4 regions of the Sporomusa aerivorans genome follow, and region 3 is predicted to be linked to each of the others. Evidence: riboswitches for the same ligand, from Rfam matches in the RefSeq annotation. Region 3 holds a riboswitch; each other region holds the start of a gene.
The links. Region 3 has a riboswitch for cobalamin ahead of cobT (nicotinate-nucleotide--dimethylbenzimidazole phosphoribosyltransferase). Riboswitches for the same ligand answer to the same signal wherever they lie in the genome.
Positions count from the first base shown of each region.

Region 1: another riboswitch for cobalamin. It lies ahead of SATMO3_RS05330 (hypothetical protein); the one in region 3 lies ahead of cobT (nicotinate-nucleotide--dimethylbenzimidazole phosphoribosyltransferase).
Region 2: another riboswitch for cobalamin. It lies ahead of SATMO3_RS05265 (response regulator transcription factor); the one in region 3 lies ahead of cobT (nicotinate-nucleotide--dimethylbenzimidazole phosphoribosyltransferase).
Region 4: another riboswitch for cobalamin. It lies ahead of SATMO3_RS03335 (TonB-dependent receptor domain-containing protein); the one in region 3 lies ahead of cobT (nicotinate-nucleotide--dimethylbenzimidazole phosphoribosyltransferase).

Region 1 is NZ_CP156926.1:1,205,187-1,209,449, reverse strand. Features, by position in the region: gene SATMO3_RS05345 (hypothetical protein) at 1-304, opposite strand, end outside; gene SATMO3_RS05340 (OmpH family outer membrane protein) at 503-961, opposite strand; cobalamin riboswitch at 1,211-1,395, opposite strand; gene SATMO3_RS05335 (hypothetical protein) at 1,462-1,653, opposite strand; gene SATMO3_RS05330 (hypothetical protein) at 1,665-1,898, opposite strand; cobalamin riboswitch at 1,910-2,108, opposite strand; cobalamin riboswitch at 2,328-2,509, opposite strand; gene SATMO3_RS05325 (N-acetyltransferase family protein) at 3,050-3,559, opposite strand; gene SATMO3_RS05320 (MATE family efflux transporter) at 3,705-4,263, opposite strand, start outside.
Region 2 is NZ_CP156926.1:1,171,963-1,176,225, forward strand. Features, by position in the region: gene SATMO3_RS05250 (carbon-nitrogen hydrolase family protein) at 1-238, shown strand, start outside; gene SATMO3_RS05255 (adenosylcobinamide amidohydrolase) at 298-1,401, shown strand; gene SATMO3_RS05260 (hypothetical protein) at 1,475-2,284, shown strand; cobalamin riboswitch at 2,513-2,702, shown strand; gene SATMO3_RS05265 (response regulator transcription factor) at 2,859-3,419, shown strand; gene SATMO3_RS05270 (hypothetical protein) at 3,458-3,661, shown strand; gene SATMO3_RS05275 (hypothetical protein) at 3,895-4,095, opposite strand.
Region 3 is NZ_CP156926.1:5,312,760-5,317,022, forward strand. Features, by position in the region: gene SATMO3_RS25430 (nicotinate-nucleotide--dimethylbenzimidazole phosphoribosyltransferase) at 1-713, opposite strand, end outside; gene cobT (nicotinate-nucleotide--dimethylbenzimidazole phosphoribosyltransferase) at 706-1,746, opposite strand; cobalamin riboswitch at 1,898-2,092, opposite strand; gene lplT (lysophospholipid transporter LplT) at 2,223-3,386, opposite strand; gene SATMO3_RS25445 (AMP-binding protein) at 3,379-4,263, opposite strand, start outside.
Region 4 is NZ_CP156926.1:724,799-729,061, reverse strand. Features, by position in the region: gene SATMO3_RS03335 (TonB-dependent receptor domain-containing protein) at 1-2,278, opposite strand, end outside; cobalamin riboswitch at 2,440-2,623, opposite strand; gene SATMO3_RS03330 (helix-turn-helix domain-containing protein) at 3,195-3,413, shown strand; gene SATMO3_RS03325 (helix-turn-helix domain-containing protein) at 3,382-3,759, shown strand; gene SATMO3_RS03320 (hypothetical protein) at 4,078-4,263, shown strand, end outside.

The DNA.
Region 1 (4,263 bases), 2.4 Mb from region 3:
AGGTATTGGGCGAGGTGTTGTCCGCATCGGCGGCATAGAACAGCCAGGTGCAGGTCGCGGTGGTGCCTGACCATACAAGCGAAGCCACCGCGGCCCGGTTGAGGCCGGCGCCGTTCTTGAAAAACAGGGGTTTGGGATCAGGGCCGATCGGGGTGCTATCGGTACTGCTGTAGGTCGTCCTTACCCCCTTGTGCACGGTAAGGGAAGAGGCGGAGTCGTCAAATGCAACCGTGCCGATATCGCCGCTGGCAGGACTTACCGAATAACTATACGTACCATACATCAGTTTGCTGTCAATCGCCATTACAAATCACACTCCAATTTTTTATTCTACTTTACCCTGCGACCGTCAACAACCAGACGGCTGCTGAGGCCGGTTCCTTGCTGACCATGGGGAAACGCCTCACCTCCTTGTCGGATTTTCCTTATCGCAGCCTGGCCGGGCGCCGTTATCGCGTCCGGTCAGGACGAACAGGCTCTATTATGCTGTCGCCGCTGCTGCTTATGGTTTTAGTTTCGCAATTACGTCGGCGGTAATGTCGGTGCCGCCGTAGGCCACACTTGCTGCGTCAATAACGGCTGCCAGTCCCTTGTCTGCAGCCACGGCCTGGATGGCCGCGCCGATTTTATCGCTGACAGGCTGCATGAGGGCGTCTTCTTTTTGCGCTTCCGTGCGGGCGATTTTATCATTCAGGGCTTGCCTGGCCTCGGCCGGCAGGTCTTTGGACTGTTCGTCGTACTCTTTTTGCGCCGCCTGGCGCAGGGTCTGAAGCTGTTGCATAAGCTCCTCAATGCCGGGATAGGCGGCGAATACCTGCTGCCGGTTGACGTAGCCGATGCCAGCCTCCTGCTTGTCCTTGGCTTTGGCGGCCAGCGCCGGCGCGGGCGCTGCCAGGCCGCATACGAAAACGGCAGCGGCAATGAGGGAAATCATTCTTATGGCTTTTGCGATTTTTTGCATGTGTCTGTTCCTTTTTCCATATTTTTATAGATTTTCGGGGACAACCGGGCTTGTACGCCGGCCAGCCGGTACATACAGCCGGATTGTATACGATAATGCCAATAAAGAAAACACGGCTTGCGTCGAGCCTTTGGCGAAAGTTATACTTTCTATCAGGACAAAAAAACTCCCGTGACGGGAGTGTTACGGCAGCCTGGGAAGAACCTTTCCCGGCCGTGCGTAATCCCCTCCCTGTCTCTCGCAGGTACGATTGGTGATTGCCGGACAGGCAGTTCTCCTGACTTGCGGATCATGGCAGTTGCCGCGCCTTCCCAAAGCCCAGGCTCCAGTGGCGTATTGCGGGACTGCTCCCCGTTACAGTGGCGGGACCGTGCTGGCTTTGCACCAGACTTCCCTATTAAGCCCCGAAGGGCACCTATCCCTTACCCTATGCGGTTGTGTTATGCCTATTGCCAGCCTATGCCGGCTGTCATAAAAATATAACGATAATATAGCGCTAATTATTTGCCCGTCATTCTACACTTGACGCCAAACGCCAGGTATTCTTCGAGCGCCTCAATGATGACATTCTCCTGTGAGTCGCCTGCAACGGCGCTCTCCAGGGCTTCGCTGACAATGTGCCTGATCTGCTCGGCGTGATAGCCGCAATCCAGCAATTTGCCGGTTAACGTTTCAATCTTTTGCTGTTTCATCCTCTACCCCTTCAACCGGACAGCAGAGCCTCACTTCCTTCTCCCTGTCTTATGCGTAATGCTTTCGGCCTGGCGCTTGGCTTTTTTCCTGTTCTTGGCCGGCCAAGCGCCAGTATCTCAGGCTGCTGTCTTCCCCACCCTCCTTTTCGCTCTGCTTGCACTGTGCCGATAAAGAAATACACAGCATGGGCGCTGCCGCTATGCGCCTGAACATAACGGCCACCGCGCAATCTTCTCCCTGTCAACCGCAGTTCATCAAAAGATTGTCGGTACAGGCAGTTCTCCTGGCTCCAGATCCTCCTCAGCCCGGTCTTCCCGGCAGGTTGTCTACCTCTATCGCCTGCCAGTGACATGGTCGGACTGAATCCCTGTTACAGTGGCGGGACCGCGCCGGCATTTAACCGGTCTTCCCTATTAAGCCTTGCATGGAAGGCACCTGTACCCGCTATTTACAACCACCCGGCTAAAACCGCGTTTTGACACAATTGTGTCGAAACGCAACTAAGTTAGGTGTAAAAAATCCGTTCTCCTTGAAAAGTTCTCTATTGTACGCTCACAACCGGCAAATTAAAAAGAAGCCTCCTGTGATAACAACACAAGGAGGCTTCCGCTTGAATTCCCAAAGATACCGTCGGAAAACACGCATCGAATCCCCTCCCCATACCTCGCAGGTCAACGGTGATTGTCATACAGGCAGTTCTCCTGGCTCTGGATCGTCACTCGGCCAAACCTTCCCAGGATTGTATCCCAGTGGTATTTCATGGCTCTGCTCCCCATTACAGTGGCGGGACCGCGCCGGCTTTGAACCGGACTTCCCTATTAAGCCCCGTAGGGCACCTGCACCAAAGTATTAAATTTTTCCTTTGTTTGACATTATCGTAGCACAAATATTCCCGCTTGTCACACTTTTTCGCTCGTCTTATTTTGACATTTTTCACTGTTTTTCCGCATAAAAAATAGCGGCATGACAGCCACTATTCCTCATCAAAGCCTGTTGGTCTGTTGCATATTTTACAGTCTATGGGTATAATATAAGAAAAGGACTGACGTGCGCTAACACGCCAGCCCCACAGGCTGTCTAACCGGAAAACGGTTAGCCCAAATTCGTTGTTATTTAAGAAATAATCGCCGCTATTTGAGCACAGGGGCGGTTATTTCTTTTTGGTCGTGACCAATACCATGAGCGCGGCAAATGCAACCGCAAATTTCAATGCCTCATAGATACTCATCTTACCACCCCCCTTCCTTAAAAGGAAGGGGCTAACCGTTACCCCGGGCAGCCTGTACTCTTAGTATACCGTATTTTCCCAGAACGAAAAAGAGATTCTTGATACTACGCGCCGCCTCTATGCAGGCGGCCTTTTGCTTTCCCGCCGCCGGGGCACTGCGGCACTGGTTACAGCCACTTCTCCATATGGACAAGCTCAGCGCTGCCACCTTCGTCAAGGGTTATGACAAAGCCCTCTTTTTTCCAGAAGTTGAAGCCGCCCGGTAAAAATCTATGAGTATGCAGGTACATGATGGCATATCCCTGTTCCCGGCAAAAGGCTGTCATTTCTGCCAGCAGTTTAGCGCCCAGCCCCTGCCGCCGCAGGCGCTGATCAATATAGCACCGCCCTACTTCCGCCGTTACCGGCAGGTTATAGCGGCCTTTCAGCAGGGCAATCCGGTCATTGTACGTACAAATTGCGGCCGTCCCGGCAACTTCGCCTGCCGGGGTGAATATTCCCCACATATTGCAGTTTGCCGGCTCTACATACCGTTTCTCCAGCCCCCAGACATCCTCGGTCATAGCCGGCTGGCCTTCCTGGGAGAATAGTTCTTTAAGCTGCCGCAGTAAAAAGCTTTGCACAGCCTTAATATCTGCCGGGCGAATAGGACGGATAACCAGGTCTTCTTTGTTCATGGCGAACAACGCTCCTTTCAGATGCGAATCCTGTTCAAACAAACGGGAAATATGTCGAATTTTTTTCAGCGCTGCACGCCTGCGCTGTCAGTTCATAATTGGTGGCGGCTATGCCGCGCAGTCATAGGCTTTAGTCGCTGTCAGCCTACAATTTGACGGCGGCGGACAGCCTGTCCACAGATTTATTCAGTCCCGGCAAATACAGCCATAAAAACAGCGACCGCCCCAGGCTGAAAACAATAAAGGCCAGCCATACGCCGTGGTTGCCCAGGCCGGGCACACCTGCCCACAGGCAGATAAAGTAGGCGGCGAGAGAGTACAGCATGGAGTTTCTGACCGGACCGGCTGTCGTGGCGCCCGTAAAGATGCCGTACAGTTGCAGTCCCCAAAACGCGGTCAGCGGAAATACGGCGATCCAGGGCATATACTGCTGCGCCGCCTGCCGAACCTCCGGGATCGTGGTAAACAACCGGATGACCGGGTCCCCGAGGAAACTGGCGCTCAGGGCCAGCAGCGCTGCCGTCAGCCCGCCCCAGAAAGCCGTCAGCGTAATGGTTTTGCGGTAGAGCGGCCGGTTTTTCTCGCCAATGGCCTGTCCCACAAACACAGTGCCGGCATTGGCGATGCCGCCGAGTAAGTTGGCCATGACAAAATGGAGCTGCATAAGCACGGCATTGGCCGCTAAGACCGTGTCTCCGTAGCGG
Region 2 (4,263 bases), 2.4 Mb from region 3:
CGACGATCCACCGGAAAACGCCTGGAAAAAAGCTTCGGCTGTCAGCGGCAGGCCGCTATGGGTATGTAATCAGACCGGCAAACAGGAACGCCTGGACTTTTCCCAGGCGCTGAGCACCGTCATCGTCGGCGGTGAGATGCGGCTCGAATACAGCGGAAAGCCGGCCGTACTCTTGTTTGACTGGGACTTTAAGGAGCAGTGCACCCCATCTAATTCGTTTCGTGTCGAGAAATTATGATCAGCTTTTGAAAAGAGGATGAGAATATGAGCAGTTGGTTACAAGGGAGGGAACAAGCCTTGAAATTAAGTACTTTAAGTACCGGTGATTCAGTTTATCGTTATTATAAAAGCATTGTTATTCCGTTTGAGCAGCCCCGTAAGGTAGCCAGCACCGCCATCGTTAATGGCGGGTACAGGGAAGACCTGACGGCGGTATTTAATAATGACTGCAATCCCGGGGCCGGGATGGCCTGCGTCATGCGGGCCCCCACCTATCAGGAGCATATGCGGCTCATTACGGAGGAAATCGGTCTTGATCCCGCGACGACGGCTGGAATGGGAACAGCAGCTTCCATGGAGAATGTAGCCATACATACGCAAAGCTATGAGAGCCTGACCGTAACGGCTATTGTGACCGGCGGAGTTGAGGTCAACGGCGGCCGGGCCGGCGATCCGGCAGACTATTTCCAGCCTATTGACAAGAATTCTATTGAAAAACCCGGTACCATCAACATTATTCTGGTTATCGACGCTGACTTGCCGCCAGGCATCTTGAACCGTGCCCTGGTAACCTGCACGGAGGCTAAGACCGCAGCGTTGCAGGAACTTATGGCCGGCAGCAACTATTCGACAGGACTGGCAACCGGCTCGGGTACCGATCAGACCATTGTCATAGCCAATCCTCAATCGGCACTGTACCTGGAAAGCGCCGGCAAGCATTCCAAGCTCGGCGAACTCATCGGCCGGACGGTATTGCCGGCTGTCAAGGAAGCACTGTATAAGCAGACCGGTCTGTCGCCACGCCAGCAGCACAGTATGCTGCGCCGCATCAAACGGTATGGCATTACCGAAGAAAGTTTGTGGCAGGTCTATACGGAAAGCAGCGAGAAGACACTGCTTAAGCCTAAATTCATGGATGCACTCTACCAGTTGGACGGTGATAATTACCTGGTGACTTATGCTGCCTCCTATGTGCATCTGCTGGATGAGCTGCAATGGGAATTGCTGTCAGGCGTCGAGGTGCGCCAGGCAGGCAACGAGCTGTTAACCGCGGCGGCGGCTAAATACCGGATGGAAGCGCCGGTTATTACCGGCACCGGCGTCGATTCCTGCCTGAAAGCCTGGCACACTTTAATACTGGCGATTGTCAGGAAAAAACTGGCGGAACAGGCAAGGTGCTAACGCGTCATAGTAATGTTATTTAGCCAGCAATTTGCTATACTATAGGAAAAGATTACAAGGGGGATGATAAAGTATGACGGTTCGCTTTATTGTTCGTATATTGGTAGGCATAATTGTGTGGGGATCAACATTTGCAGTGGCAATGCCCGATGCCTGGGCTACAACCAGAGTGCTGCCGAAAGACACAAAACTTCATCCGCAGGGTTGGGCTGCCGGTGATCCTGTCCAATTCAGAAAAAATACCGTTGTCAATTGTAATGACCAGGAGGAAGTCGTTACCGGGACGCTGGACAAGGATACGCTGCTAGCGCCGCGTGGCTGGAGCCGGGTTATTGATGATTATTACTTTGCCACGGTCTACGATGGCACCGGCCCCTATTTTGGCCGCTTTGGGACCCGCCCGTTTTTCGGCCGGAACTATCCTGTCGCCATCCCCGGTTACGGCCATTTGCTGTATAAAGGCGGCACAGTGGTGACTTTTAGCGAACAGGGCGAAGTTGTCTCGGGGACCATAGCCCATAAGGCTACCCTGCGGCTAATAGAGGGTAAATACGGCTACGTAACCTTCAAGGAAGATACCGTGCTGCGCTTTTACAATTCAGGGGCAGTCTTGACCGGCACTCTGGATGAGGATACTTACCTGCGACCGGTTGGCTGGCAAAAGCTGCTTACAGGCAATGATGCCGCCGGGTACATAAAATTCAGCAAAGGTAAAAACGCCATCTTTAACGAAACGGGCGAACTGACCGCAGGTACGGTCAAGGATGCGGTCACCCTGCTGGCCGAAGACGGCACCCATAAAGAATTCCCCGCCGGATCTACCCTCCAGTGGAATGAAAACGGCGCAGCCATAAAAGAAAAATTCGCGCAAAGCATGCCCTGACAACAGGGCTAAAACACGGGGACAGGGACTTTGTTTCCCTAAAAATATACAAAATTTGCAGATTTATATAAAGGAATTTTTTACAAAATACCTCATATGAGGTATTTACGCCTTACCCTGCTTAGCCTAATCTTAAATAGAGACAATACTGCTGGTTAAAGATCAATCGGTGACCTAATAAAATAATATTGCTGGGATAGGTGCCTAATGAGAATGATCTGAAGATACTTGGCTGGAAAATGCGTAAGTATCTTCAGCGCTATTGAAGGCTAAAAGAGAAGCCGGTTAAAAGCCGGCGCGGTCCCGCCACTGTAACGGGGAGTGAATCCGCATAGATGTCACTGAAGCTTAGCTTTGGGAAGACGCGGAGGAGCGAAGAGCCGGAGCCAGGAGAACTGCCTATCTGACAATCGCCGATTGACCTGCGAATGATGGGAAGGAGGTTACGCAACCTGTGAATAGACTTTTATTCCTATTGGCAGTATAACGTATATGCTCTCTTGTCCACAGAGAGCTTTTTATATTCAAGTGCGGAATCAATTATTAAAAACATTAAAGGCTGAAGGTGCTAAAAATGATGCCCCAACATGTTTTTCGGCCAGTACACCAACTGTATCAAGGGATCTGCATTTTAAACTGGCAATTCAAAAAAAAATATCAAAATGAGAGTGCCAAAGAGATTTTTGAAGAAAAATGTCCCGAATTATTCCCCAAATTCATTAAAATCTGTAAAAATTTTAGTGGAATTCATAATGACGTCGATAATCCTTTGATTAGCTATAGCGGGACACTTCACTATTTACCGGGCACTGCTAGTTTTAGCTGCCTGCGGCTTGGCGAAGCGGAAAGAACGAGTTTTTTTATTATTTTTGATTTTGTTCCTTTGCTGGAAAGCGAAATCGCCACTGACATAGTTCTTACTCCCCGGGAACGGGAAATTGTACAAATTATGGCGATGGGAAAGACAAATAAAGAGATAAGCAAGATGTTGTGTATTGGTTTGGAAACAGTAAAATCTCACATTCGCAATTTATTTGCTAAGACAGGCACAAGTTCCCGGGTTGAACTGATCGGAAAACTTCAATATTCCCGCTGTGATGGCAGAGCATCATGGGTGGATAAGGCCGGTGGATAATTTGAATTGGTAGTTTTAGAAAGTGGGGTTGCTAAGCCATGGTCGAGGACGCGAAATTTAAGGATTTGATTAACCAGCTTAACAGTCTGGGATACAATCAGTATCAACTCAATAGAATAATTGAAGAGACAGTAGGCACTTTGGATCTATCTAATCTTACAATTGCGCAAAATAATGAGTTACTGGAAACCTTGCAGGGGTATGTCGATTTTGCTATTCGCTGCCATAATTCGCCTAAATAATGTAGTAAAAATAGAGCAGTATGGTGCTCAGGCGAATATATCTTGTAAAAAAAATTCTTCCCCGATACCTCAAATGAGGCATTTATATCCTGATAAAATGAGAATATTTTTAAATTAGAATGAATTGTAAACATATTCACTATAACAAGAGCGCTAAAAACCTCCCTGAACAGCAATTACTGCTATACCTAGCGAGTGATAGAAGGGGATTTATATGTATTTGTGGCATTTACTCAGGCGGTTTTGTCGAAAAAAGAAGCCTCTCCGGATGAGAACAACACATCCGGAGAGGCTTCTTTTTTTATCCTGACAGAAAGGATAACTATCGCCTGGATAAGGGCAACCTCGGCTGCCACTTTTGCTAAAGCCCAGCGCAAGCTGTGTTTATTTCGTACGGTTTTGCGCGGGAAATAGTGAAAATGCAGCTCTTGCAAAATACCTCACCTGGGGGATTTACGGTATAGGAGTTATGCAATATATTCTAAGAGGAAACATTATCCATCATAAACTACTGCTAATTGCCTGGATAAGGGCACGAAAGCTGGCAAAAACACGGGCCAAAAACATAAAGTAAATCGATTTTTTCAAATAAGCTAATGATT
Region 3 (4,263 bases):
ATAACGCCAACCAAGCCGGCCATGGTCAAACTGCCCACTTTTCTTAACACTGCAAGCGGTTCCTCGGGAGAGGTTGAGTTGACTGCCAGGGCTGTACTGACCAATTCGGCTTCATAGCCGGATAATTCCGCAAGTACACTGGCATTGTAGCAAGCGGTAACAGCCACTGCCGGTAACAGTCCGGCGGTCCCCATTTCGCCCAGACCAATTACCTGTACACCCTGCGCGATTTCTTCCCGGGCAACTTCGATTCCTGTTTGCACAGCCTGCAGCACCTGCTCACTGGTCATAGCCGGCCCTTTCGTTATATTTCCGGTGCCATAGGCCAATTTTTCATGACGTACAGCAGGCAACGGCGGCAAATCAACTGCTACGCCAATATCCACTAAAACCGGCTTAGCTTTGACATGTTCGGCAAACACATTAATAGCCGCGCTGCCCTGACAGAAGCCGGCGATCCGCTGCTGGGTCGTAACTTGCGCCTTATTCCAGGCCAAATCAGCCGCCACTCCGTTATCAGCCGCCATAATGACAATGCTTTTGTTCAGGCTGCGCGGGCGGGAATTGCCGGTAATTCCCGCCAATTGCCTGACGATATGCTCGAAAGAATATAAACTGTTAAGCGGCTTGGTTAAGTTATCCAAACGCACCTGGCAGCGTTCCATAGCCGGCTCATCCAAAGGTTTTATTGCCGCAATAATATCTTTAAGCATGAGTCTGACCTCCTGTAGTGCCCAGCAATTTAATGGCCGCCCGCAACATATCAATGGCTACCGAAGCGCCAATCCCCTCACCGAGACGGACCCCCATATCCAGGCAGGCCTCCAGATTAAGATGGCGTAAAGCGATAATGTGAGCCGGCTCGCCGGACAGATGCGAGGCAAATATATACTTTTGACAGACAGGCTGGATGGCGTTGGCGATTAAAGCCGCCGCCGTGGTATTGAGTCCGTCAATCATCACAGCGCAGCGGTTGGCGGCGCAGCCTAAAACGACACCGGCCAATGCACCGATTTCAAACCCGCCTACCTTGGCCAATACATCAAGTCCGTCGCCGGCATCCGGTTTATTAAGCTCCAGCGCGCGGCGGACAACACCGATTTTAACCTCAAGCCGGCTGTCTGAGATTCCCGTTCCCCGCCCGGTGATCTGCTCGGGCGACAATCCGGTGAATGCGCCGACAATGGCGGCGCTGGCCGTTGTGTTGCCAATCCCCATTTCACCAAGGCTGAAACAGGTAGCGCCCTCACCTACTTTAGTGTTCACAATTTCAATACCGGTTTCAATAGCCTGTATGGCTTCGTCCCGCGTCATCGCGGGTCCCTGGGTAAAATCCCTGGTGCCATAAGCAATTTTCCGGTGCCACAGACCGGGAACATGGGATAAATCACCGGCCACGCCCATGTCAACCACGACCATGTCTGATTGGCTGAAATTAGCGAAGGCATTGGCACTGGCCCCTTTGGAGATAAGGTAATTGGCAGTCATATGCATAGTCGTCTCTATAGGATAAGCGCTTACGACCTGGCGGGCCACACCGTGATCGGCCGAGGCCACTACCATGCAGCTGCGCGGCAGGCGCGGCTCAAGCTCTCCGGTTATGCCGGCGTATTGTCTGACCATCTGTTCCAGCCGGCCAAGACTGCCTGCCGGACGAATCACGCTGTCCAGGCGGGCTTGTATCTGCTGCATAATGGCGGTATCCGGAGCAGTGATTTTAGCTAGGGTTGCTTGCAATAAATCCATAATAACCTCCATTGTTTTGTATGATTTACGCTGTAGGTATAAGATAAGACATGCGATTGCTTCGGTGTATCTCCTTGCAACGACCGGAGCGGGTGGGTAAAAAACAAAGGGCTTTTTTGGTGTACCCAAAAAAGCCCTCTTTTCCATGAAGGTTTGGCAAACGGTGTAAGGCAGGTCTCCTGGCTCCCGGTTCATCGACGCTTGCGCCTTCCCCTTGACGAGTGGCAAATGCAAGTTCTCCTCCGGTACAGTGGCGGGCCCGCGCGTATGTATGGCTTGGCCATACTCAGACTTCCCTATTCTCCTCCGGCAGTTAACCGGCGGCACCTTAACCGCGCATATGTAACTCTAACTGTGGACATTATAGCAAAGCAATCGCTCTGGCGTCAATATATATTGAATGATACTTTCCAGCAGAGTGTCATAGGGGGCGGGGTTGCCGACATAAAACAATCGCCGTCAAAATGGTGTAAAAATCACGCTTTTTTAGTTACCAGCCAAAACATATAACTAACCAAAAACAGCAGAAAACAAGCCGTAGCCCCTAAACACACATTGGTTGCAACCCCTGCTTTGGTCGCCAGCGTGTACAGGCCGACTCCTAAAAACATAAAGGTATTTTCCATGAAATTCTGAACGGCGATGGTTTTGCCTGCACCGATGGTATGGTGACCTACCTGCTGCAGGCAGGCGTTCATGGGAACTATGTATATCCCGCCCAGCGCTCCGACAATAAGCAGCCCGGCTACGGCTACCGGCAGGCTGGTAATCTTAAGAAATCCTAATATAGCTAACCCCATCGCCAAACCGAACCAAACGGTACGTTGATAGTTTCTGATACTAATCAGATAAGGTGTAACCAATGCGCCGACAGCAATGCCTACGCCGGTAACAGCGATAATCATACTGATAGCGGTACCACTGGTTATCCCCAAAGTAAGCGGTACCCACGCAAAGATAATCATCCGGAGCACAGCCGAAGCCATCCAGAAGGAGCCTGTCCCGATCAGGGAGTAATGACTCTGCGGATTACGCAAGAGTACAGCCGTATCTGCAAAAAATTCACTAATTGCACGGTTGTAGCCGATACTTCTATTACCCGCGTCTTTAGGTATGATGATATTAATGCCAATGGATGAGGCATATAAAAGCGCACAAGTTCCCAGTGCCAGGGTTATGGACAGATCGGAAAGGAAACCGCCGGCTACCGACCCGGCTAAAATAGCTAGAATTGTATAACTTTCCAGACCGGCATTGGCTCTAAGCAGTTCATCCCCGTTGCGGGTAAGAAATGGTAATATACCGTATTTGGCGGGACTATAGATAACCGCCCCCAGGCCTACGGCCGCATAGCTGAGCGCAGGATCAAAGCCAACAAACAATAGCAACACACCGGCGGTTTTTACGATATTGCCAATGATAAGAACTTCAGCCTTGGGCTTCCTATCGGCCAAACGTCCGACCCAGGGTGATAACATAATATAAGAGGCTAAAAAAATAGTTTGTACAAAAGAAAGGTAAAAGTCCGGATAACCATCCCGCCTAATTATGGCTAGAATAATAAATAGTATCATGTTGTCCACGAACGCTGACAGAAATTGAGCGGTAAACAGCGCCCTCAGCGGCGACAGTCTAGGCATCTTCTTGCGCCTCCTTTACTGCCAAGCCTTTAAGGGTGACATAGTCGGTTTTACCGCTGCCCAACAGAGGTAATTTATCCATTACAATAACTTCCGCCGGCATTGCCAGCATACTCTGACGGGACTGACCCATAAACGCCCGGAGCGCCTGTTTGGAAGCATTGGGGTGCATCGTATAGAGTATGATTTTCTCCCCTTTTTTATCATCCGGTACATTAATAGCTGCGTTGCGGTCGGTGCCGAAGCATTTTTCGGCGGCTTTTTCAACGGCATCCAGACTAATCATTTCGCCTGAAATTTTAGCAAAGCGCTTGAGCCGCGATTTGATACTGACGAAACCTTCACTGTCAATACTCACAATGTCGCCGCAATCGTACCATACCGGCGCCGGTATAAAACCTTTGCCATACAGCAGATATCCGGCCATGACATTAGGGCCTTTTACTATTAGATTGCCGCCGGCTTCAATCCCCGGCACCGCATCAGTACGGTATTCGATACCGGGCAGGAATCTGCCTACTGTTCCAGCCCGATTGAACAATGGCGAATTCAGGCTTAACACCGGCGCCGTCTCGGTAGTGCCGTAACCTTCAAATATACGGATACCAAACTTATCTTGCCACATTTGGCGTACCTCGTCCTTAAGTTTCTCGCCACCGGCCAAAACATAGCGCAAACTGTAAAAATCATAGTGATGGGCGTATTTGGCGTAACCGTACAGGAATGTTGGCGTACCCAACAACAAGGTCACATTCCGGTCATAAGCAACTTCCGGCAGCATTTTATAGTGCAGGGGACTCGGATAAAGAAATACTTCAACACCATTAAGTACCGGCAACAAGGTGCCGGCTGTAAGGCCAAAGGAGTGGAACATCGG
Region 4 (4,263 bases), 1.9 Mb from region 3:
CCGTTACCGCCTCGAAAGCGTAAGTCGCCAGTTCGGAGGAATCGGAACCGGGGTTTATCGCAACCGGCCTGACAGGCGGCCGACCGGTGTCCGGCAGGGCCTCGTCCACCGGTGCCGCCGGCGGCAAGGCTATGGCGTCCAGTGCAGCCACCGGACTGCCGGACGGCTGATCAGAGCTTGCCGCCACCGCCCCGCCGGCAGCCGGCAGCTGCGGCGCAATATGGGCGGACGGCGGCGGGCTGTCTATCCGCTGACTATTGCCGTCCCCGGCCACAGGCGCTGTGGCTGTTACCGCCGGTACGGTGGACTGACGGCTTCCTTCTGCTTTGCCGGCCTTAGCCGGCAATCCCCACTTCCAGGACAAGCCGCCGTTAATCTGCCAGTCCTGGCGGACATCACCGCCGGTGGACTTGCTCACTTCCAGAAACGCCGTACTGTCGCGGGCGGTTTGCAGCGCAGCGCCGAGCTTGAACTCCAGCCAGGTGTCCTGATCAGCTCCGGTCCGTAAGGTCGCGCGGTCGCCGGAGAAACGGGCCTCCAGCTTGCCACTCCCGAAATCATGCAGGGCCGTTATGTTAGCATAAGCATGGCCACGGTGCGCTTCATCACCGAACGTCTTACCCACGGTCACGCCCAGCCGGCCGACCACCGGCCGGTCGGCGGTCTGGCTGACCGTCAGTTGGTTGGGCAGCGTGTAGCTTACCCTATCCAGGTTGCCGACTGCCAAGCCGGCCTGGGGTTCATAGTACCAGCCATCCGGCAAGTCCCGGCGGTAGCCGTACCGGGCGCTGATACCGCTGGCCCAACTGCCGTACTTGGCCGTATTGACGCTGTCGCTGTCATGAAACCGGTAGTCGTTTTCGATTTTTGTCATCCGGGCAGCCAGGTCCAGATAGCGGCCATTGTGGCCAATCCAGGAAGCATAGGTGCCCATGCTCGTGCCGGTCAGGTCTCCCCGGCCTGTGGCGTAGCCGGTGCCGGCGTCCAGCTGGCCCAGCATCAGGCCGTAGTATAAGGTCCCGTTATAGAAGTCGCCCTCCCGGGCCTTATCAAATCCGGCCTGCAGTCCGTTGTAGCTTTGGCTGACGCTGCGCCCGTACGCGCCGCGGCTGTTCAGTTTCCCCCGGAAGCTATGGGCCCATACCCCTTCACTCACCGGCCTGTCCGCCGCGCCGGCAAGGGACGGCGCGTCTGTATTGCCGTAATGCCGGGCATGCAGCTCATCCATGCGGGTGAAGAGATTGCCCTCTTCAATACGCCAGATATTGCGGTAAGTCAGTTGGGCATCACTGGCCATTTTGCCGGATTCGGAGATAACACCGGTATTATAGGCTTTGAGCGCCACCAGCACGGCCTTGCCGGCATGCAGGTTGTTCCAGTCGATGACCGGCACCAGTTCATAGAGCCTGAGAGGTCCATCCATCAGTGACGCCTGGCCCACGACATTGACCTTGCTGTAATCGGCGGCGCTGAAGTCGGCGGCTATGTAGTTATCATAGTTACCGGGAGCGCTCAGCGCCAACGTCTTGCGCTCATAGATCGAGCCTACGCCCCTGACCAGCTCTTTCCAGGCCGGGTCATAGGCGGACTGGATATAGACCGTGCCGCCCGCTCCCTCAAGTTGTTTGACGGTTATACTTGCCCCAGTGAAACCGCCATTGCCGCCAATGAGTTTTATATTGGTATTGATACGAAAGACCGCATCCCCGGCCAGCGTTAATTTATCAATCGTAAAATGATACCCGGCTATCTGCTTTTGCGTGTTGTCGAACCCGCCGGGAAACTGGGACGTGGGCAGATAGAGCAAAGCCTGACGTCCGGCCAAATCCAGCATGCTGCCGGCATTCAGGGTAAGGTCGCTGACCGTAGCGTATACGACCAGAGCATTCGTTGCCGGGGTCCGCATGTCCAGGGGACGCCATCGTTCGCCGGCATTCAAGGTTATGGCCGTCAGATACTTCTTGGACGTGCCGGCCAGGTGGCCATTGCCGCCGACAGCACTCGTGGAGGTCCAGGTATCATAGCCGTCCACCAGTCCAATATATGTCCAGGTATTCTTGGTGTCGGCCGGCGGCGTAAACGCAGCCGCCGTATGGATAAACAGCGCTGCTATGTTCAGCGCCAGCAACCAGACCAGGCTGAGCACTATGCATTTGGCCCCGCGCACGCCGCTGCTGCAGCGGACCGATTTCATCCGGCCGGTGCTTTTCGCCAGCTCGGACACCACCTGCCAGCAGGCGCGGGCCCGGTTCCAAATGATTTTATAGATATGGTTCAAAGGTGATCATTCCTTTATCTTGTTCTCTCCCTGTGGTATTCTTTGGCCTATCGCTTCGAAGAGCGATGCAATAAAAAAAACTCCCGCAACGGAAGTTTTACAGCAAATTCACCGGGATTGTCCGGTAATCTTATAATCTCCTCCCCGTCGCTCGCAGGTAACATGGTGATTGTCGGACAGGCAGTTCTCCTGACTCCGGTTCATCGCTGTCCCGCGCCTTCCCAAAGCTGACGCTCCAGTGGCCAATATGCGAGACTACTCCCCGTTACAGTGGCGGGACCGCGCCGGTATTTCACCGGACTTCCCTATTAAGCCCTTGCGGGCACCTATCCCAAGATATTCGGTTGTTCTTTCGGTTTCAACTTATGACGTATAGTCGTGGATTATGACTGTTTTTATCCTCTCAGTAAAAACATTTTTTCCAGGGGACTCTTTCACTACACTTCGGTGCGGACATAATTTCCGTGCATTTTCTCAGCACCTGGATTGAAGCCGGGTGCTGTCTGCGCTATAATGGAGACAATCGTATGTGGAACACACCCCTGTTTTCCGTTCGATTGTCTCCATTGGCAGCTGTTGCTCCAACGTGACGTTGGGTGACAAGTGTCTTTTGGACACATTTCTAGGTATACTTTGCCCTTGGTTGGCGGCTTATTGAGATAAGCCTGCTGTGGTTTAGGTTGCTCTTTTAGCTGCCTCCTTTCTGCTGTACTAGAATTTAGCTAGAAGTACATATTTTCGGCTACCCAGGTGCTTGTCTGCACATCAAAGGTAGCAAGGTACGCCAAATAAGCAGCATGTTATTAAATCATATCTTTAATCCAATACCCTTTGCGCAATTAAATTGCACTACAAATCATTATAGTGCAATTTAATTACACAGTCAATACTTTTACTTGAAACGGTGTGTGATTTGATGCCATCTTTTGGTGAACGTTTAAGTCATTTACGAAAATCACGAAAGCTGAAAGCTGAGGATTTGGCAGATGCTGTTGGAGTCAAACGTCGGATCATATTTATGTATGAGAAAAACGAGTCAAAACCAAGCTTTGAAGTTCTTATCTCCTTTGCCGAGTATTTCGACGTGTCTCTGGATTACTTGGTTGGCAGATCAGACGAAGCTCGAAGAAAATAAAAGTTGCAAGGCAGAAGCCTTCATCATTTCATTTAAACTTCTTTGTGCCATTTGCACACTTCATATACATATTATAAATGTGCAATTGGCACAAAGTCAATTATTTTTAAGGAATGATTGCATGATTTTATCAATATTGGCGGAAAGACTTAAATATTTACGTGAACACCGTGACCTTAAGTTAAAAGAAGTATCTCAGGCTGTTGGTATCACACCAAGCGCCGTTGGATCACTAGAACACGGAAGAAGACCTATAAGTGTCGAGACACTTATTAAAATGTCTAATTTCTATGGTGTGTCTACTGATTGGCTACTAGGGTTAACAGATAATCCCAAAAGAAATTAGTTCGAAGTAACTCGCTATTTTTTTTGTATGCCTTGTCTTAATATTGACTGGTGCCTGCTGCATTATAAATAGATATATCTAATCCTGTGACTAAAATTTTATATTGTCTAAAAATCCATCCATAATACTGAATTGGTCCGCAAAAATTATAAACTTGTATCTCCTCTAATTCCTAATAACACTCATTCATGCAATCGCCTAATTATAAATTAGCTTATTAAAAAAAATTTTCAAAAATAGAAAGGAATCTGCGATTATTCACAAATTAAATACCTTAATAAGATAATTTCGAAGTATAAATTTACAAAGGAGGGGCAGATGGATAATCGTCCTTTATGGGAAAGACTACTTTACTATTTTATATCCTTTATTTTGCTAATATTTTTAGGGTGGATATTAATTTATAATCTCCAACATCAGCAATCTATAGATACGAATAATCTTTTGATTTTACTATTAATGGTCTTTATAACTTTAGGTTTTGTTTTTGATAAAATCTCACTT